One region of the Peribacillus sp. NPDC097264 genome, then DNA from elsewhere that is predicted to be linked to it. Evidence: riboswitches for the same ligand, from Rfam matches in the RefSeq annotation. Region 1 holds a riboswitch; the other holds the start of a gene.
The links. A riboswitch is a leader RNA that binds a small molecule or an ion and turns the genes downstream of it on or off. The one in region 1 is predicted to bind preQ1.

Region 1 (10,844 bases):
CAGTTCACTGACCAACTGCCGGTCGTCCGTCGTCACGCTGTCATCATTGCCTACCTGCAGGTAATAAGGAATGCCTGGATAGCGCGCATGTACAGTCTTCGCATATTGATAATCAGCTTCATCAAATACGACAATCTTCAAAGAGATTTGATTTTCATCCCTTCTATTGGAAAGCTTGGATAGGATATCATCAAGCACTTCAAAATCGGTCTTCATCCTTGAACTTGGCGGTTTTGGTGATATCGTCAGTTCATCAATATCGAGAAACCAATCCTGCCACCGGCTACCTTGTGTCTCCACGCCAATTCTGATGTTCTTCTCTTTTAAAAGGGTGATTAACTCAGCCATATTCTTCAAGAGGCCGGGATTACCCCCGGATATCGTCACGAAGGAGAAACCCTTGCCTCCCTTGAGTTTTAGCTCCTCCCATATTTCTTCAGCTGTCATGTGGACGATATCTTCCTTTCCTGTCCCATCCCAAGTGAAGGCGGAATCACACCAAGCACATGAATAGTCGCACCCAGCTGTCCGGACGAACATCGTCTTTTGCCCGATGACCATGCCTTCCCCTTGAATGGTCGGCCCGAAGATTTCCATGACGGGCAGCTTACTCACAGTCCATCCACTCCCGTCTTGCTTCAGCATAACTCGTCGGCGTTTCATAAAGACGGACAAATTCAACCCTAGCCCCTTTATAGTCCTTGTTTTGCAGGGCATCAGCCATCTTTTCATAAATCCAGACGACGATATTTTCAGCTGTTGTATTCATAAGTGGCAGCGTTTCATTCAAATAGCGGTGGTCAAGATGAATGTCGATTTCTTTTTTCCAGATCTCTTTGATGTCGCCAAAGTCAATCATCAACCCTCGGGAATCATTATAGCCGCTTATGCCAAAAATGACCTTATACGTATGGCCATGCAGATTCTTGCATTTCCCTTCATAATCATGAAGATGATGAGCTGCATCAAACGTGAATTCTTTGCTCACGAGCACCCGTCTTAGATGATAGTTCAATTGATTACGATGAATGTCCTGTTCTATTTTTTGAAGCTTATCGACAATCTTGAACCCATACATTATAGGTTCACCTGCCGTCTAATCACATAGTCATCCAGACCCTTTTTTCGAAGCTTGCATGCCGGACACTCCCCACAGCCATCGGCTATGATTCCGTTATAACAAGTCAGCGTCTTTTCACGAACGAAATCAAAGGCACCCAGTTGATCCGCCATTTCCCATGTTTCTTCTTTATTCAGCCACATAAGCGGCGTATCTATAACAAAAGACTGATCCATCGAGAGATTCAAAGTGACATTCAACGATTTAATGAACACATCCCGGCAGTCTGGATATCCGCTAAAGTCCGTCTCACAAACACCCGTTACAATATGCTTCGCCCCAATTTGGCTTGCAAGCACTCCTGCGAATGACAAGAACAGTAAATTCCTTCCCGGTACGAATGTAGACGGTAACTCCCCTTCTTCCCCTTCCGCCACGGCAATGTCACTTCTCGTCAACGCATTCGGCGCCAACTGGTTCAACAACGACATATCCAAAACATGATGCGGGATGTCCAGTTCCTTTGCAATATTCCGCGCACAATCAATTTCCAAGCTATGACGCTGATTATAATCAAACGTCACTGCCTCCACTTCCGAAAAATGCTTCATGGCCCAGAATAAACACGTCGTACTGTCTTGTCCCCCACTAAACACCACTACTGCCTTTTCTTTCTTCAACATTATGAAAAACTCCTTTTTTACGGAAAAAAGCAGCACCCTAAGAATAGAGTACTGCTTTTCCTTAGTTTTTTTGAGAGGGTAGCTAGAACCTCTTCCGCCTAAAGCGGCTTATAATCTTTTCTCTATAATCATAACGCAATATGCGGGATCATATCAATATATTCCATAAAAACAAAGAGATTCCCTGTCTTTTCAGCCCAATTTCCCCATTTCTCTTTAAATATCGGTCCCCATTTCCGATAAACAGAAGGTAAACTAATCTACCGAAAAAGGGGCCGTACACTTGAAAAAGATTAAAACAAAGGTATTGTTAGCATTTATGCTAGTCATATCTTTATGCATCATATTAGGAGCCTATAGTATTTACAGCAGCAATAAGTCTCTTAAACATTCTAGAGATATCATCGACCATGAATTGCCTCTTCTTATTAAAGATGAACAATTACTCTATAACCTTTCGCAAAGAATGGCATTTGTTAGAGGGTATATCCTATTTGGAGATGAACAATATAAAGAGGATTTCCTAGCTTATACCGAAGAAAGCAAACACCTACAAGAAGAGCTATTAGCCTTATCCGACTCTGAGAGAACGAAAGAAATCATTGAAACAAGCATTGATTGGAGAACCATGATTGAAGAACGCGTCTTTACCCAGTATGAGCAAGGAGATGAAAAACAGGCGAAAGAAATATTGCTGAATGAAGTAGCGCCCATAAGCACGGAAATAATGGATGGCTTCAAAGAGCTCGCTTCCGAGCGCGAAAAACTGATCGTCGCTTCCGGAGAGACCGTCATCAGCAGTGGAAAATCCGTTAAAACGACGAGTATCATTTTATCCATCATTACAGTCATAGCAGGAATTGGCCTTGCCCTTGTGACAGCCAACCTCATTACCAAACCGATCCTAAGGATCCGAGACAGGATGAAGCTAGTGGAAAAAGGTGAACTGAACCATGCACCACTTAAGCAGACATCAAACGATGAACTCGGGGAATTGACGTTTTCTACAAACGAGATGCAGAGAAACCTTCGCAATATCATCGAAAACATGCTGAATGTATCCGAATCCGTTACAAGCAAAAGCGAAAAGCTGACCCAATCGGCAAATGAAGTGCAACAAGGAAGCAGTCAAATTGCAACCACTATGTACGAGCTGTCAGAAGGCTCTGAGTCACAAGCCAACCAAGCAACGGAAATCGTCCGTATGGTGGAAGAATTCTCAGGAAAGATCCAAAAGGCACACAGTGAAGGAGAAGAAATTTCCCAAACCTCCACCGAGATCCTGTCCTTAACAAAAGAAGGAACAACCATGATGCACAAATCCGTACAACAAATGCAAACGATTGATAGGATTGTGAAACAGGCAGTCGATGAGGTAAAAGGCCTTGATTCACAATCCCAGGAAATTTCAAAGCTCGTTCAGGTCATACAGGACATTTCCAATCAAACCAACTTACTCGCTTTAAACGCAGCCATCGAGGCGGCACGCGCCGGCGAACATGGAAAAGGATTTGCCGTCGTCGCCGAAGAAGTTCGGAAACTCGCGGAACAAGTTACAGATTCTGTGGGTGACATTACTGGAATTGTTACAGCCATTCAAACAGGTTCAAAAACCGTCGTTCACTCCTTGGAAGATGGATATACACAAGTAGATGAAGGCACCCAACAAATTACCATTACCGGCCAATCCTTTGAAACCATCAACCATTCAGTGGGAGCCATGAGCACAAAATTACAACACATAACCAATGACTTACACTATATCTCTTCCAATAGCATAAAAATCAACCAGGCCGTCGAAGACATTGCAGCCGTTTCCGAAGAGTCAGCAGCAGGCATTGAACAAGTGTCCGCCTCAGCACAGCAATCCAGCTCTTCAATGGATGAAATCACCAATCATGCCAGTGAACTTGCATCATCGGCTGAACAGTTAACAGATCAGGTTAAAAGATTTCAATTATGATGAAAGCCGCTTCCCACGCCTACCTTGTGGGAAGCTTTTCCTTGCATTTAGCTATTCCTATGAAGTTAATAACAAATATATCCTCTCCATTAAAATTGTTTCAATATAGTGAATACGGGGAATAAACTAATAACAACACAAAACAAACTATAATAAAAAATTCACCATGAATCTTATACAGAGAGAAATAATTCAACTAACACTATTATTTTCTGAATATTCAATGTATAATTAATATTACTCTAGTAATATTTACATCAGTAAATAGTAGAATAACTACTTCCTCTCTAGAAGTGTCAGCACACTTTTAAAAAGCATTTGAACCAACTCTTAATCACTCTCATTTGAAACCAAATCAACAGGAGACTCTCTAAACAAACGAGATGGTCTCACATCAATATCGTATTCCAAACCAGAAAACTAAGTATATACAACTACTATACTAATTTATTATTTCCTATTTTTTAATAAAAGGTTAATTTTCACCTAAAGTGTGTTACTATTAACCTAATACTTTCTAACCAAACAAGGAGGAATTCATATGAAACGATTTTTCAAATTCATAGCAAAGTTAAACGAAGGGAAAGCCCAAGAAGAATTCTTTCGCAACGAATACGAAAATTACTTGAAGATGAATTCTGCCGATAAAGGAAACAGAAGATTAGCCCCTATGCTTTATGTTATAGATGGCGGTAAAAAGGACTCACATCCTGAGCTTTTAAATAGAATAAAATCTAGCTAAAGATAGCATCATCTTAAAATTGATTCGAGACTATCAATTTACAAAAAATACTCTCATCTATAAATAACATTTCATTTGATCCCTTATTATAAATGAATGTAAAAACACTCCAAAAACTCAGAATTTATTCTGGGTTTTTTTTAGTTCTACTATTAACACTATATTAATAGAAGAAACTAGTCTTTTTTTTAAAAACCCTTGTTTCCAAAAACTTTTAAGAGAAGGATTTTGACAATTTATTGATGTCACCTCATAGCCCCTCGGGTATTTCATATTAAAAAAACCCAAAAAGTATGGGGGGGTGATTTTACTCATCTTTATCCAATCCCAAAAAAGTAGCACTAAATGAGTCATTAGAATCAAAATACAGGAATAAAGAAAAAACAAACTAGTAGATTAGAAAATAAACGCATAAATAGGTATAAACAATTATAAAACAGGAAGGATCGTCTACATTAAACTCCTACAGTAGATACTAGGAATTGGGTTTTTATCCTTATAAAAAGAATTCATTATCCTATAAACATTATTTTTTATTCTCCATCTCATAATAGAATCATCATGAAATGGGGAATCCATAGAGTATTTGTCCTTACATGAATATTATAGCCATTAGTTACCATTACCCTCATTTATAGATTAATTTGGAAATTATTAAAATAAGCTATCTTGCTATAGAAAAACGACCCTTGCTTAATAAGTTTAAAATCATGTAGTGTGTATTCAGTAAATCAAATACATAAATAAAGAGAGGTTAAAAAATGGCACCGATATTTATATGTGCATTATTTTTGCTTGGCTATGGCATAGTCGAACAAAAACGCCATCAAAAGCGTCTCGACTCCATCCCCGTACGTGTCAACGTAAATGGGATCCGAGGGAAATCCACTGTAACGCGTCTTATTACAGGTGTGATCAAGGAAGCGGAGTACAAGACAATAGGAAAAACAACCGGAACTTCCGCAAGAATGATTTATTGGTTTACGGACAAAGAAAAACCGATCATACGTCGTCCAGAAGGACCGAATATCGGGGAACAACGTCGCGTAGTTAAAGAAGTAGCTGACTTAGGAACTGAAGCATTAGTTTGTGAGTGCATGGCCGTGCAGCCTGACTATCAACTAATCTTCCAAAATAAAATGATTCAGGCAAATATTGGGGTTATCGTAAATGTGCTTGAAGATCACATGGATGTCATGGGACCAACATTGGATCAAGTTGCAGAAGCATTCACTGCAACCATACCCTACAATGGGCATTTAATAACCATCGAGGGCGAACATTTAGAATATTACAAAGAAATTGCCAAACAACGTAATACGAAGGTAATCGTAGCCGATAACTCAAGGATCTCAGAAGAATTTCTACGTGAATTCGACTATATGGTATTCCCTGATAACGCCTCCCTTGCCTTGGCTGTTGCAGAAGCATTGGGCATCGATGAGAAAACGGCATTCCGTGGCATGTTAAATGCACATCCAGATCCAGGGGCCATGCGTATCACTAAATTTGGAGATGCTAGGCAACCGACTTTCTTCGTTAATGGATTTGCCGCCAATGATGCGTCATCTACATTGAATATTTGGGACAGGGTAAGTACCTTCGGATACAGCACGGAAGCCCCTATCGTAATCATGAACTGCCGTCCTGACCGTGTGGACCGTACAGAGCAATTTGCAAGAGATGTATTGCCTTACATAAAATCCGAAATCGTCATTGCCATCGGTGAAACCACTTCACCAATAACGAAAGCATTTGAGCAAGGCAAGTTAGATACAGTGGAATATTGGGATTTAGAAGAATGGTCAACGGAAGAAATCGTTGCCAAACTGCGTCCAGTCATGAAAAACCGAATCGTTTATGGTGTCGGTAACATTCACGGAGCAGCAGAACCATTAATTGACGCAATCATGAAAACTAAAACGAAGCAAAAAGCGAGTTAAGTAGGAGGAACCTTAATGTTTGGATCGGATTTATACGTAGCCCTAGTACTAGGGGTAACACTGAGCCTTATTTTTTCAGAAAAAACGGGTGTTGTGCCCGCCGGACTTATCGTGCCAGGTTATTTGGCATTAGTTTTTGATCAATGGCAAGTCATGCTGGTTATTATTATAGTAAGTATCTTAACTTATTTCATTGTCGCTCACGGACTTTCAAGATGGGTAATCTTATATGGAAGAAGAAAGTTTGCCGCAATGATGATAACGGGGATTTGTCTAAAACTCGTTTTGGATTTCGTCTACCCCGTCATGCCTTTTGAAATCTATGAATTCCGTGGTATTGGTATAATCGTCCCTGGCTTGATCGCTAATGCCATTCAAAGACAAGGAATGCCATTAACACTCGGCAGCACGCTTTTATTATCCGGAGTAACTTTCGGTCTAATGAACGTGTATTACCTATTCTGAGGTGGATAAAATGAAACGTACTTTAAACGCAAAAGAAAAAACACTTATCTTTACAAAGCGGACGAAGAAAAAGAATCTCAAATACACTGCAATCGTTCTACCGATATTGATCATCGTCTTAGTCGTAACATCTTGGTTGGGACGCACGAAAGACGTGGAGGTTGTTGCATCAAAACCAAACGATACCCTGACAATGTCAATGGTCGGGGATATCATGATGGGACGTTATGTTGAAGAAGTGACAGACAGCCATGGTTTTGATTACCTCTTCCGTTACATGAAGCCCTATTTCAATGCTTCGGATTATGTAAGTGGCAACTATGAACATCCTGCTCTAGCAAAGGACGTTTCTAAATATGAAGAAGCGGATACAGCCATTCGTCTAAATTCGTATGCAGATGGCGTGGAAGCTGTTAAAAATGCTGGATTTTCTGTCATGACTCTTGCGAATAACCATATGATGGACTTTGAAGAACAAGGATTGCTCGACACAATCGATGAATTCGAGAATGCCAAAATGGATTATGTTGGTGTAGGTCGGAATATTACAGAAGCGAAAGAAAACATCAATTACCAGGATGTTAAAGGCGTACGTATCGCTACTCTGGGCTTTACCGATGTATATGGTAAAAATGCGGTAGCCAAAAATAATCAAGCCGGATTATTGAATTCCAATCCTGACTTATTATTTGAAATGATCGGTGATGCCAAGGATGCTAAAAAAGGAAACGCAGACTTAGTTGTCGTCAACATGCACTGGGGCCAAGAATATGCAACTTCTGCGACAGGTCGTCAAACAGAATTAGCGAAAGCGGTGATCGATGCTGGTGCAGATATCATCATCGGCCATCACCCCCACGTCGTCCAATCATTCGATGTATATAAAGATGGACTTATCTTCTACAGCTTAGGTAACTTTGTATTTGACCAAGGCTGGACACGTACAAAAGATTCTGCGATGGTACAATACCATTTAACTGATGACGGACAAGCAACCGTTGATGTGGTTCCCTTGCAAATCAAGGAAGCTACACCAAGACCTGCTACATCTTCTAGTGATATATCGCGAGTTTTCCGTTGGTTGACGAAAGAAACAAGTGATAACGTGCAATGGTCTAAAAAAGATAATAAGATAGAGATTAAATTGGATCATAAACGTGTAATAGACCATAAAGAACAGCGTGAACAAGAGGAAAAAGCAGCCCAAGAAAAGAAAGCTGCTAAAGAAAAGAAAGTAACCCAAGAAGAGACAACTACTGAAGAATAGAAACATGAAGCACCATCATACAACTAGATAATACGTGAATAAGAGTCTAATAGCAGGTATGCTAGAAGACATACATCTTAGAAGATCACACCGAAAAGAGGCGATCAATCAGTGTTTTATCCTTTCACACGGAAAGTACTCCTTTCCCTTTGTTTGCTCATTTTTATAGCAGGATGTTCAAAAACTGATCCTCTTTCTGACACGCATGATACCAATGAATCATTAAACGATAAATCATATGGAGTTAGCTCTTCCAACCCTATCGCCGTAGAAGTAGGGATGAATATATTAGATAACGGTGGAACAGCTGCTGACGCATCAATTGCCATTTCTTATGCATTAGGTGTAACAGAGCCCTTTGGGTCGGGAATCGGCGGCGGTGGCGGAATGCTGATTGTACCCGAATCTGAGGAGCCTAATTTTATTGATTATCGTGAAACAGCTCCTGAACGTTCAAATTTAAAACATAATACCGGTGTCCCGGGCTTTGTAGCTGGGATGCAGGCTGTCCATGATAACTATGGAACCATTCCGATGGAAGACCTTCTTCAGCCGGCCATCGACCTGGCTGAAGATGGATTTGAAGTCGATAAAATGTTGGCCTCCCGCCTAAAGGCAGCCAAAGCAAGAGTTTCTTCACAGGAAACTCTCTTGTTTTATCCTGATGACGATTCGATTGAACCAGGAAAGGTTTTGAAACAAGAAGATCTTGCTGACACATTGAAACTGATTCAGCAAAAAGGGCCTGATGGGTTTTATAAAGGGAACATCGCACGGAATATCAAAAAAAGAACAGACGTAGACTTAATGGACTTAAAGCATTATGAAGTAAAAGAACGAGAGCCAGTCCAAGGCAAATTCGCCGGATATGATGTTTGGACCGCTCCCCCTCCCTTTTCAGGGATAACCGTCCTTGAAATGTTAAATCTCGCTGAAGAAGTCGACTTAAGCAATGCTTCAAATAAGGCAGATTATATGGAGTTACTAGGAGCCATTACCAACGCCTCCTATAAAGATCGAATTAACTATACCGGGGACGGAATCAGCGCAGACAAAGCTGAACAATTAGTATCTCCCCTTCATTTGGACAACCTGAAAAAAGAGATAAATAAAGGTGATTGGTCAAATGTAGAGTTCCAGTCTGAAGAACATGAAAGCACGACTCATTTCGTCGTCATGGATAAGTATGGCACAGTCGTTTCTACGACCAATACACTCAGTAACTTTTTTGGTTCCGGTGCCTATACGAACGGCTTTTTCTTGAATGACCAATTGAAAAACTTCCGCTCTGGCCTGAATAAAATCGATGAGCATAAACGCTCAAGGACCTTTACCGCTCCTACCATTCTTAAAAAACAAGGGGAAAAGACAATCGGAATCGGTTCGCCCGGTGGTGATAGGATACCGCAAGTGCTCATGCAGGTCCTGTATTCATATACAGAAGGTGAGGATACGTTCCAGAATATCATAGATCGCAATCGATTCGTATTTGATGGTAATACCATCTATACAGAATACCGCCCTTCGCCTGAAACAGCCTCTGCATTAGAAAGAGCCGGTTACAATGTCGTACAAAAAGTCGCCCCTGTGTTCTATGGTGGCGTACAGGTACTCGTTAGAAATGAAAAGAACGGTCGGTTATCAGGTGCAGCCGATCCTCGGAGAAATGGCAGTTGGCAAGCACAGCAATAAAGAAAACGCCTATACATCTTGAAAACATCTAAATTTTTATAGATCTATAAGGGGACGAGAAAATGAAGATATTAAAAAAAGTAGTAAGCTGGGTTATCCCTGTTGTTCTGATAGCAGTCCTGCTTGTAACAATGAATACGTTCAAACGGTCTGAAACACTGACTCCCGATGAACAAAAGAAAATAGAACAATATACAAATATCCAAGAGTAAAAAAACAGGTTGAACCTCATGAGGTTCAACCTGTTTTTCAATTGGAACTTAACATACAGATAAGACGTCCCCCCCATCCCATCAATCTCTACACCTTGGGTAATATAGACTCTCTAACTTGTTCTTTTTCTCTTTTCAGTTATACAATACAAGGAGAACGCAGGACAAGGAGGCAAATATGATGGAGAATGGATACTCAAGTTTCACGGAATTACAGCGGAATGAAAAAGAAAACACCGATTATAGCATTACGACTTTTCATCGTAATCCAGAATTAGCGATCTTTGCGATCCATGGCGGCAACATCGAACCGGGAACTAGTGAAGTAGCCCTCGCCCTTGGAGAAAGACTCCATTCAAGTACATATCTATTTGAAGGTCATAAACCAAGGGATAACAGCAAACTGCACATCACCTCCACCTCCTTCGATGAACCAACCGCCATACTGATGGCAAATAACGCAAATACGATTCTCTCCATACATGGTTATCGCGATTCCAATGAATCGTTAATCTATATGGGTGGCAGGAACGAGACCTATAAACATGTGATACAAGTAGCCTTAAAGGAAGCTGGATTTCAAACAGCTGAAGCACCGAAGCATTTGTTGGGGATGAATGAAAACAATATTACCAACCGTTGCAAAACCGGCGCTGGCGTACAATTGGAAATATCCAGGACTTTACGAAAACATTTTTTCCTAGACAGTGACCTTAAGAGGAAAAACAGGCATAACCAGACCGAAGTGTTGAGTCAATTCATTAGCGCTTTGGAGAAAGCCACCATTCACTACATGCTTAATCTGAATAAAAAGCAA
Region 2 (10,844 bases), on a different contig from region 1:
TTCACTGAATTGAATGCTGATCTTTTCAGGTATAGTATCCAAGCTCTCATTTGGGCTAGGATTCGAGCTCAAAATGGATGCATGGCCAAAGGCCGTTACCGGTAAGATAAACAAGGCAAGTAGACTGACGAACAGCCATATGTAATTCTTCATTTTGTTGTGCCAGCAACCTTTCTTAGTACTTCTATGAACTAGTATAAAATGAAAATGTGAAATAACAGTGAAAAAATGAAGAGAATCTCTCTACATTTTCTTGATCTATAAGCTAATTATTCTATTTCCTATTATGCATCATTAAGAAATAATTAAGCTTACCATGGTACTCTGACCTTACCATATTACAGGAAATGTAGGGGGGAGTACGTTGAAAAAGATAAAAAAGGCGAGAAGGTGATTTTGGCCGGTTCAATCGTGTGTATGGGGACGTTTACTTATATCCCGAACACAACAAAATAGGACAAGTAAACAAGTACTTATCCTATTTATATATCGGCAATTCAATTTTAACTTCGGTACCATGGTTTAGTTTGCTACTAAAGTGTACTTTTCCTTGGTGCGCTTCGATAATTCGGCAACTTACGGTCAGTCCAAGCCCAGTCCCTTTTTCTTTAGATGAAAAAAAGGGCTCCCCGAGATGTTTCATGCGATCTTTCTCGATTCCACAGCCATTATCCTTGATTGTAACGGAAATGGAATGGTTAATATGCTCAATTTCTATCGAAATATGGGATGCTGTTGCTTCCAGAGCATTTTTGACCATGTTGATGAATACTTGTTTCAGCTGGTTTGCTTCGCATAAAATAAGCGGTATATCGTTTTTTACCTCGATAGAAATTTGAGCGGAAGAAGAATCGGCTTCTACAAGAAGCAAGGATCTGACTTCATCGATCAATTCTACGATCTGATTTTGACTGAACATGATTTCCTGAGGCTTTGCTAGGACAAGCAATTCGCTAACGATTAAGTTGATTCGGTCTAATTCGCTAAGCATGATGGTGTAATATTGATCATGGGGTTGGTCGTTTTTTTTCAGGAGTTGAACGAACCCTTTTAAGGACGTTAAAGGGTTGCGCACTTCATGAGCAACACTTGCTGCAAGTTCACCGATGATCGAAAGTTTCTCGGATTTTCGTAAGCGTCTTTCTGTTTCACGAATTTGTGTTACGTCTTTTGCATACGTAATGATACCGGCTAATTCTTTGCCCACTAACATGGGAACAAAAGTACAAGAAAGTAAAATGGAATTCCCGTATTTGGTAACAAGCGCTATATCTTTTCCTTTTTTAATCCCCTTCTGATTTTCCACGACATATTGACAGGATGATTGGATGAGCTCTTTAGCTTCTGCGGAAAAATCCAAATCAATAAAAGGGTCCCCTTGAACTTCACCTTTACGGAATCCAGTGACGGTTTCAAATCTTGGATTGACGTTTGTGATGGTTCCTTTCAAATCAAGCATTAACATGGGGGAAGGGTTGTGATCAAACAAAGACTTATAACGCTGTTCACTAGCAAGCAATTGACTTTCCGCGGCAATTCTTTCTGAAATATCCCTACCTATGACTACTAACCCTTTTCGTGAACCATCTTCATGAAATAATGGGACTTTGATGGTATCGAAGGTCTTAAAATGACCGTTTGGCAGTGGAATATTCTCCTCACAACGCGTAATCTTCTTCATTGCCCATGTTTCTTGATCGGAATCTTCACAGTAAATCAATGAATCTCTGTAGAATTGGGAGTACTCGGCAAGCTCGCTATCTTTTTTTCCTTTATAGTCCACATTCTCCAATTGGAATAACTGAAGTCCAAACGTATTCGATTCTAGCCATCTACCTTCTCCATCCTTAAAATTCACAAAGTCTACCATTGAGTTAATAAGGGTACTTCGAAGTTGTTCTTCTTCTTTTAGTTGTTTGAACTCTTCTCTTTTAGATAAGTAGAGAAATAAAATCAAACCGATTAATAGGACAAAGATGAACCCTTCTGCTCGCTGGAGTTGAAGGAACGCCTCTTTAGTATTCAAGGAATTCATTAAATAGTAATTGAAAACAAGTAATGTGGTCATTCCAGAAAGAATGTAGATTACTAATATGATACGTCTCGGCATATGGGTCTCCCTGAATTCTCCGACATTTCAAAGCTGAAATACATACACATTTTAACAAACTATTGGCTGAAAATATACGATTCCACACAAAAAAACAGGCAGCAAGGTTACCTGTTTTTCTTAAAGAGTGATAGGTTCTTTTTTTTCTTGAAGCGCTTGTAGATAAGGAAAAAGGTTAAGAGCAGGAAACCGAGTACAATCAATGTATATTGATTCATCTCTACGGAAAGAAGTCCATATGGAATTAAAGAGAGAAAGAAGAAGTAGATGAGATTGCCTAATGCTGTTGCCATTAAGAAATCTTTGAAGGTGACGGAACTAACTCCAGCTGCAAGGTTTATTAAACTTGTCGGTATGAAAGGGAAAATTCTACCGGTAAAGACATACATAAACCCATGATCCTTGACGGAATCCTGCGAGTCGGTACCCATCTTTCTTAAAATCAATGACTGGAACCAGTGCCTGGCAGCATAGAAAATGGTTCCTGACGCGACCACGCTTGTTAACCAACTCCATAGATACCCGAATGCAAAGCCAAAGATCGTTACATTAATTGTTAAAAGTAAAATCAGGGGGATGACAGTAAAGGAGTTCTGAATGATCATCAAAACGAACGTCACTACAAAGGTAAGAAGGAGATTTTCTGTCAATATGGCTATCACGGATTCCAAGTCGCTATTCCAAATCATCGTGAATAATTCTGAATTTAGCCCGATGAATGTTACTACAATCAGAAGGACGAGTAACATCAGTATTTTTTTCTGCAAAAAGTCACCACCATTTATCAATTTTTTTGAGTATGGTTGAAAAAAAGAGCCGCTGCATGTAGCAGACAGCTCTTTGAATATAGAATGTTCTTTTACTTTATGCACAGTGAGTTCAAAGCAACTTTCCAAATTGAATTCTTTTATTCATCATATAAATGATGGGTGCCCCGATCAGTAGGACGAGGAATTCCCCGGCTGCTGTTGTTGCCCAACTTATTAAGAATGGCAATCCTAAGACTAGATTCAATTCTATGGCTATTAGGAACATCGTAACCGTGAATATGATGATGGTCATGGCCATTCGACCCTTAATGCCCGTTATGAAACGGGAAGAAAAGATGACAAGCAATAAGGCTATCAGAGATTGCCCGACCCCAAAAATCAAGTCATATGCCCCTAACTGTGAAAAGAAAAGGTTCGATATGAACACACCGACGACTATGCCGGATATATATTTCTTATTAAATACAATAAGATGATTCAACATTTCGGGAATGCGGAATTGAAGCACCCCAAACATAATCGGCTGAAGCACGAATGAGACAGCGATATAGATGGCAGCCAATAGACCATTTATCGCGAGCGTACGAATATTCATATTTTTCTCTCCCTAGTTTTTTATCGTGGGATGGTTACGAACCACGTTAGGCTTTTGCCCGAAGTTTAATAGTATCGTATTTTGGCCTCTTTCGTCAATTTCAAGATTTTATGCGAAATATTGAATATTTAGAATAAAGGAAAGAGATTTTGCTTTACTATAGTGAAGAATGGTACGATTCATAAAAAGAGTTAAAGGAAAGGGATGAAAGTAAATGTCAATCGAGAGTGTTAGGGCCCACTTTAAACAATGGAACAGGGAACATGATGTGATGGAATTCAAAACATCTAGTGCCACAGTAAACCAAGCTGCGGAGACAATCGGGGTTATACCCGCGCGCATTGCCAAAACGTTGTCATTTAGGGGAGAAGGAGACCAAGCAATTTTGGTCGTGGCCGCTGGAGATGCGAAAGTCGATAATAAGAAGTTCCGGAAAATGTTTGGGTTCAAGGCAAGGATGTTATCTCCAGAAGAAGTTCTTGAACAGACCGGACATGCAATCGGGGGTGTCTGCCCATTTGGATTGGCAAATGAACTGGATGTTTACTTGGATGTTTCGATGAAACGGTTTGAGACAGTTTTCCCGGCTTGCGGGAGCGCGAACTCAGCCATTGAACTTTCACTCGGGGATTTATTTCAATTCTCAAAAGCAAAGGACTGGGTAGATGTTTGCAAGGACTGGGAACAAGAAGTGAATGAAGATATGCAGAAACATATCATTTGAATGAAGGAATAAAGTCCACTTCATGTGGACTTATTTCTGATAGTGGGGAGTTATTAGGTTCTAATGAATGAGGATAGAATGCTAATGATGGAGGGTCATGGATGTCCAATGTAGAGTACAAAAACAATAATAGTAGTTATCACAGTCTTAAAAATCTATATGAGGAAAATATCACGGTCAGAAGCATAGCCCAAGAGTTTGAGTTTTGTGGAAAAGATGAATCGGCCATTGATATCAAAAATGTAATGGAGGAAAAACACTTTGATACATTGGCCGTGAAAGACCAGGGGGAAATCGTTGGTTATATCGATAGACATGAACTTGGCGAAGGGAACATTTCGGATTATATGAAGCTCTTTTCCCCAAGGGAACTTGTATCGGATTCAACGCCCTTGATCCAATTGTTAGGCATTTTTAAGAAGAAAACGAGGGTATTCGTGTTAGAGAATAATTCAATCAAAAAGTTAATCACGCATGCCGACCTCCAAAAACCACCAATCAGGATGCTGATTTTTGGCTATATCACTTTATTGGAAATGAGACTTAGTGATATTATCATGCATCGATTCGGGGGTGAAAGCTGGTATCCGATGATTAGTGAGGATCGTCTACATAAGGCAAGTGAATTATATGAAAGGAGAATGGAGAAAAATGAGGAGATTAATTTAATTGAATGTCTACAAATTAGCGATAAATTCGACATTATTCATAAAGATAAAGAGTTGAGAACATTTTTTCAAATCCCATCCAAAAGTAAAGGGAAGAAAGATGCCAATGCCATCAGGAAGTTACGGGATAAGATTTCACATGCTAATGAACTTGGGATGGATATGTCTTGGATTGAAATCATAGAAGTGGTCGAAATCTGTGGCCGCTTGCTGGAAATCTCTGAGTCCTATCATTATGAATGGTAAACAGATAGAAGGAGTGAACAGAAAGGGAGAGTGCTGGTTGCTCCATTTTCAATATCCCGGAAAACCTTGAGGAAGTCGTTAGGAGAACCTGTTAGTATGCGGTTCTTTTTTTGTTGCGGAAAAAAGCTGCCTGAATGGAAGGCAGCTTTTCTCGGTCTTTAAAATTCAGGCAGTTCATCCAGATTATTTTCTTTAATGCCATCAGGCTCACTTCGTAAAATGTCCCGACCATATTTATGAAAGACATCTACGTTGGCGAGTGCTCCGGCCTTGGCTTCTGAAAGAGCGGTGGGATAGTCCAGTTCCCGTCCGGTATTTGTCTTGATGGCGATGATATTATCTTCCTCATTCTTCCGTACGGCGACAATTTCTTCTTTATCGTTCCCACCTTGTTGGTTCGCTTGTGGCGTTCCTTGTTGTTTGTAGGATTCATAGGCTTCTTCAAATGTGTCCATTGTACACCTCCTCTTTATAGGGTGAACCATTTCTCCAGCAATATACGAACTGGTTTTCGTCATCATTGAGCCGGATTTCTGTCATAATGGGCCGAATTTTCGGCTAGGGTTTACGTTTGAACCTAACTTGATTGGACTTTTCTGTTTGGCATGGCACTTGCATTATAAATAAGTGGAAGTGAGAAAAACACGGACCTAAGGGAGGAATAGAATCATGAATGTAAATCAGGGGACAAGTACGGTGGAATCGAAAACATTGAAGGATGTTAAAACAATGAAGGCAGCGGTCGTCAATGAATTTAAACAAGAGCTTGAAATTAAGGATGTACCGATTCCGGATTTAGAGTATGGTGAGATTTTAGTTAAAATTAAGGCATGTGGCGTATGTCACACGGATTTACATGCAGCACATGGCGACTGGCCGGTGAAGCCAAAGCTCCCGCTTATTCCTGGACATGAAGGAGTAGGGATTATCGAGAAGGTAGCAGAGGGCGTCACAACATTGAAAGTCGGTGACCGAGTAGGAATTCCATGGCTTTATTCGGCATGTGGCGACTGTGAATACTGTTTGACGGGTCGTGAAACGCTCTGCTTGGATCAACTCAATGCAGGATATTCGGTGGACGGAGGATATGCGGAATATTGTAAGGCACCGGCAAAATATGTTGTCAAGGTTCCGGAAGGGCTAGATTTTGCCGAGGTCTCCCCAATTTTCTGTGCAGGTGTGACGACGTATAAAGCGCTTAAGGTTTCAGAAGCAAAACCAGGGGACTGGGTCGCAATCTATGGTATTGGCGGACTTGGGCATGTTGCGCTTCAATATGCGAAGGCGATGGGATTCAATGTCATTGCCGTCGATATTCAAGATGATAAGCTTGAGCTGGCAAAAGAACTAGGAGCGGATTATACAGTGAATGGGTTGAAGAGCGACCCCGTTCAAGCAATTAAGGATAAAGTTGGTGGCGTACAAGCAGCTATTTCTGTTGCCGTAACGAAAAAAGCATTTGAACAGGCTTACAGTTCAGTCAAAAGAGGCGGAACACTCGTCGTGGTCGGATTGCCGAATGATGAACTTCCTATCCCTATTTTTGATACGGTATTAAATGGGGTAACGGTGCGAGGTTCAATCGTTGGTACAAGAAAAGATTTACAAGAATCTCTTCAATTTGCGGCAGATGGAAAAGTACGGACGAATATTGAAACAAGACAGCTTGATGAAATCAATGATGTGTTTAAAATGATGGAAAAGGGTGAAATTAACGGTCGTATCGTTTTAACAATGGAATAGAAAAAAATGAAAGGGTATCCTATTAATGGGGGCACCCTTGTTCATATAAGAGTCAGGTATGTTTTTTTTCATTTAGTATATAACGTAATTTCCTCATTGAAATCTGTAGGCGCTTGGCGGCTTCATTCCGGTTTCCAAACGTTTTTTGAAGGGTTTGCAGGACGAGCTCTTTTTCGATGGTAGATTCGAACTGTTTGATTTCCAAGAGTATGTTTTCAAGCGTCAGCTCATCTTTTTCATTAAAATCGGCTACAAGTTTCTTCCGCCATTCTTCGAGAGGGTTTTCAGGAGAGTGAAGATCCATTGTAGCTTGTTTCTTGGATGAAATGACCTGATGGGTAGGGAGAACGATATCGTCCGCAGTGATATCCTGTCCATGATCTGCGAGGGTTAAGGTTCTCATCACGGTATTAGATAGCTCACGTATATTTCCGGGCCAGTCGTATAGCTGTAATTTTTCGATAGCCTCTTGTGAAAAGGATACATCTGCCTGACCATTCCTTTCGACCAGATGCTCGACAAGTAGAGGGATATCCTCTTTTCTATGACGTAATGCTGGTATTTCAAGAGTGACAACATTCAGGCGGTAAAATAGATCCTCCCGAAATTTATTGTTTTCTACTGCTTGCTGAAGATTTTCATTAGTGGCAGCTACCAATCGTGCGTTGGTCCGTAATGTCCCACTGCTTCCGACCCGCATAAATTCCCTAGTTTCCAGGACCCGCAGAAGCTTGACTTGGATGGCTGGACTGGCATCAGCAATTTCATCAAGGAAAAGGGTTCCATTTCCGGCTATTTCAAAAAAGCCTTTTCGTTGTTGGGTTGCACCGGTGAATGCGCCTTTTTCATGGCCGAATAATTCACTTTCAAGCAGGGATTCTGAAATGGCTCCACAATTAATCGCGATAAAGGGCTCGTGGTTACGCGGGCTTGCTGAGTGAATGAAGCGGGAGAGCACCTCTTTACCCGTTCCCGTTTCCCCTTCTATTAAGACATTAACCGATTTTTGAGCGACTTTGAACGCCATTTCTGTCAGTTCTTTCATTATGACACTTTCACCGACGATGAGACCGGAGTCCCTGGCCAGTTTCTGAAAGAAATGCTGATTCACATCCGTGTTTTCATTCAGGAGGTTTTCAATCTGCTTTTCTAATACCTCAATATCGGCAAAGGGTTTTTCCATATAATCACTTGCGCCAAGTTTCATAGCGCGGACGGCGGTCTTGACTGTGCTGTAACCAGTCATGATGAGTGCCTTGCAACGAGGTTGTTTTTGTTTGAGATGTTGTAAAAGGGAAAGGCCGTCACAATCAGGAAGCTTCAAATCAATCATCGCAGCATCATAATGCTCCTGATTAAAATCGATTGCATAAAAGTCCTTTCCACTATGTATGACGTGTACGTTGTATCCTTTCATCGTAAAAAGCCGGGATAAAAAGGTACCCACCTCTTTTTCATCGTCCACTACAAGTAAATGAATCATGTTATTCACTCCTCTCATCTTCTGTCGGTAGGGGGATCTTCAGTGAAAATATACTTCCTTGGCCTGGCGTACTCCATACGTCAATTTTGCCGCCATGATCTTTCGCGATGCCAAGACTAACAGACAACCCCAGTCCAGTCCCCTTGTCGCGGTCTTTTGTCGTATGAAAAGGGTGGAAAATAAGAGGGAGGCGCTCGGCTTCAATTCCTGTCCCATTATCAGCCACCTGGACGATCATATATTCCTCTTCTAAAAAGGTCTGGATGGTGATTGTTTTTGGGGCTGATTCATCAAGATCACTCAAGGCATCCTTGGCATTCAATAACAAGTTGATGATAATCTGTTCAATCTGCTGTTGGCTGCCCTTGATGTACGGCAGGTCTTCCTGTAGGGAAAGGTGAATGAATATTTGTTTCTTCTCGAGTTGGAACTTCAGCAAGTTCAAAACTTGGTGGATGGCTTCGTTCATAGAATAATAGTGGAACTTGTATTCATCCTGCCGTGAAAAGGTAAGCAGACTTTTTACGATTTGCCTGCATCGGTCGCCGCAATTTTGGATATCGGTTAGCAGGTTGTAATCATGGTGTTCCGGAAGTGTGCTTCTCAATAAAAGCTGAGAGTTACCAATGATGGCGGTTAATGGACTATTCAATTCATGGGCTATTCCCGCTGCCATTTCACCGATGGCCCCTAGCTTGTCGGCATGAAGTAATTGAGCTTCCATTTTTCTTCTTTCGGTAACATTTTTATAATAAGCGATAACCCCGTATACTTGCTGTTCCTTGTTTTGAATGGGATAGGCGTGCATTTCCATTATGGCTCCTTGCTGAAGAAGGAGTTCCTGAAACCCTGGCTTATCAAGTGAGAAGGTTTCTTGAACGAGAGCTTGAGAGGCCTTTTTCAAAGGTTCTAATTCAAAAAAATCCTTGGCTGCATCATTGGATTTGTAGACCCCACCCTCCCGGTCAAAGACGACAATCATATCTTCTACCGCCTTAAAGGTATCCTCCCATTCCTGCTTAGAATGAAGTACTTCCATATAGAGCAGAGCATTTTCGAAAGTAAGCGCTAGCTGATTGGATAGTTGCTTTAGAAAATCTAACTCCTCTTTGAGCCATGCTGTGTTATTCTTCCTGCCGAAGGTTAAAATCCCGATTTCTTCATTTTTTCCGTACACAGGAATCAAGAGGAGCGTTTCTATCTGAAGGGACAGAAGTTGTTCTTTTTCTGGATAAGTAGGGAGCATCTCGACGTTTATCAGGATCGGCTCCTTTATCGAATGTAATTGGTCTTTGGATTCAATGTTAAGCTCGCATGGTTCATTAGGGCATATATGGAGTAGAGTCGGATCTTCTTCATATAAAATAATGAAATGACAGTCATCAAATGAGACCAGTCGTTTTAGTTTATCGACTACATTTCGAAGAATAAGATGAATATCCAAGTCTCCGTTCATGTTCTTGGTAATATCATTCATGATTTCAAGTTGTAGATTCTTCTTTTTTAACTCATCGACGGTCTTCTTTAGTTCAGTGTAGTATGTTTTTTTCGAAGACCGTACACCGGTCATTAAATCTATCATTTCATTTTTGTTCATGGTTGCACCTCCTATAGGGCTGTAAGGAGCAATTGTTTAATCTGTTCTATGGACATATCACGAGGATTTGTAATCATGCAGGCATCATCAATAGCGGTCATGCCTATTAGTTCAATCATATCCGTAGTAATGCCGACATCCCCTAAACTTAGAGGCACGCCTATATCTTGGGATAACTCCCGAACGAAGGCAACAGCGGCGGCGCCTGATTGTTGCTCTGTTAAGGTCCGTGTGTCGATTCCCATGATTTCCGCAATATGGCTGAATCGCCTAGGGGAAGCAATTCGGTTGAAATCCATGACATGGGGGAGAAGGATTGCATTGATTTCCCCATGTGGAAGCAGGTACTTTCCGCCGATGGCATGGGAAATCGCATGGGCGGCTCCTAAAATGGCGTTGGAAAAGGCAAGTCCGGCTTGCAGGCTAGCCATGGCCATCGCCTCTTTTGCTTCTTCATTATTTTTAGATGCAACAGAAGGGCGTAGGTAACGGGAGACGATGGAGAGGGCGTTCTGTGCTTGAACATCAGTAAGTGGTGTTGCTGCGATAGAAACATAGGCTTCAATGGCGTGAGTCAAAACGTCCATACCCGTTGCCGCAGTCAAGTCTGGATCCAAAGTTGTCAACGTAGCCGGATCGATGATGGCAATATCGGGTACGAGCGACTTTGAGATGATCGTCATTTTCTTCTCGCGGAACGAATCGACAATCACCGAAAATTGGGAGACTTCCGAGCCGGATCCAGCCGTGGTCATGATCATCACCATGGGTGGAAGAGGCGAATGGACTTTATCGACCCCTTCATAATCACTGGTGACTCCGCCGTTTGATGCCAATAAAGCGACCCCTTTGGCGACATCCAGCGCACTTCCTCCGCCAACCCCTATGATGGCATCACACTCATGATT

Region 2: linked by a shared signal. The riboswitch ahead of ACQKL0_RS17935 (QueT transporter family protein) and the one ahead of queC (7-cyano-7-deazaguanine synthase QueC) in region 1 are both predicted to bind preQ1.

What each region holds. Positions count from the first base shown of each region.
Region 1 is NZ_JBNNSR010000008.1:117,309-128,152, reverse strand. It holds gene queE (7-carboxy-7-deazaguanine synthase QueE) at 1-615, opposite strand, end outside; gene queD (6-carboxytetrahydropterin synthase QueD) at 608-1,078, opposite strand; gene queC (7-cyano-7-deazaguanine synthase QueC) at 1,078-1,740, opposite strand; PreQ1 riboswitch class I at 1,799-1,841, opposite strand; gene ACQKL0_RS14545 (methyl-accepting chemotaxis protein) at 2,027-3,706, shown strand; gene ACQKL0_RS14540 (hypothetical protein) at 4,248-4,448, shown strand; gene pgsB (poly-gamma-glutamate synthase PgsB) at 5,210-6,391, shown strand; gene pgsC (poly-gamma-glutamate biosynthesis protein PgsC) at 6,407-6,856, shown strand; gene ACQKL0_RS14525 (CapA family protein) at 6,867-8,123, shown strand; gene ACQKL0_RS14520 (gamma-glutamyltransferase family protein) at 8,235-9,815, shown strand; gene ACQKL0_RS14515 (CapE family protein) at 9,878-10,027, shown strand; gene ACQKL0_RS14510 (poly-gamma-glutamate hydrolase family protein) at 10,209-10,844, shown strand, end outside.
Region 2 is NZ_JBNNSR010000013.1:21,181-32,024, reverse strand. It holds gene ACQKL0_RS17950 (copper resistance protein CopC) at 1-153, opposite strand, end outside; gene ACQKL0_RS17945 (ATP-binding protein) at 479-2,110, opposite strand; gene ACQKL0_RS17940 (TVP38/TMEM64 family protein) at 2,218-2,877, opposite strand; gene ACQKL0_RS17935 (QueT transporter family protein) at 2,990-3,475, opposite strand; PreQ1 riboswitch class I at 3,482-3,526, opposite strand; gene ACQKL0_RS17930 (YbaK/EbsC family protein) at 3,690-4,199, shown strand; gene ACQKL0_RS17925 (hypothetical protein) at 4,301-5,113, shown strand; gene ACQKL0_RS17920 (DUF3892 domain-containing protein) at 5,272-5,568, opposite strand; gene adhP (alcohol dehydrogenase AdhP) at 5,843-6,856, shown strand; gene ACQKL0_RS17910 (sigma-54-dependent transcriptional regulator) at 6,909-8,339, opposite strand; gene ACQKL0_RS17905 (ATP-binding protein) at 8,341-9,936, opposite strand; gene ACQKL0_RS17900 (iron-containing alcohol dehydrogenase) at 9,948-10,844, opposite strand, start outside.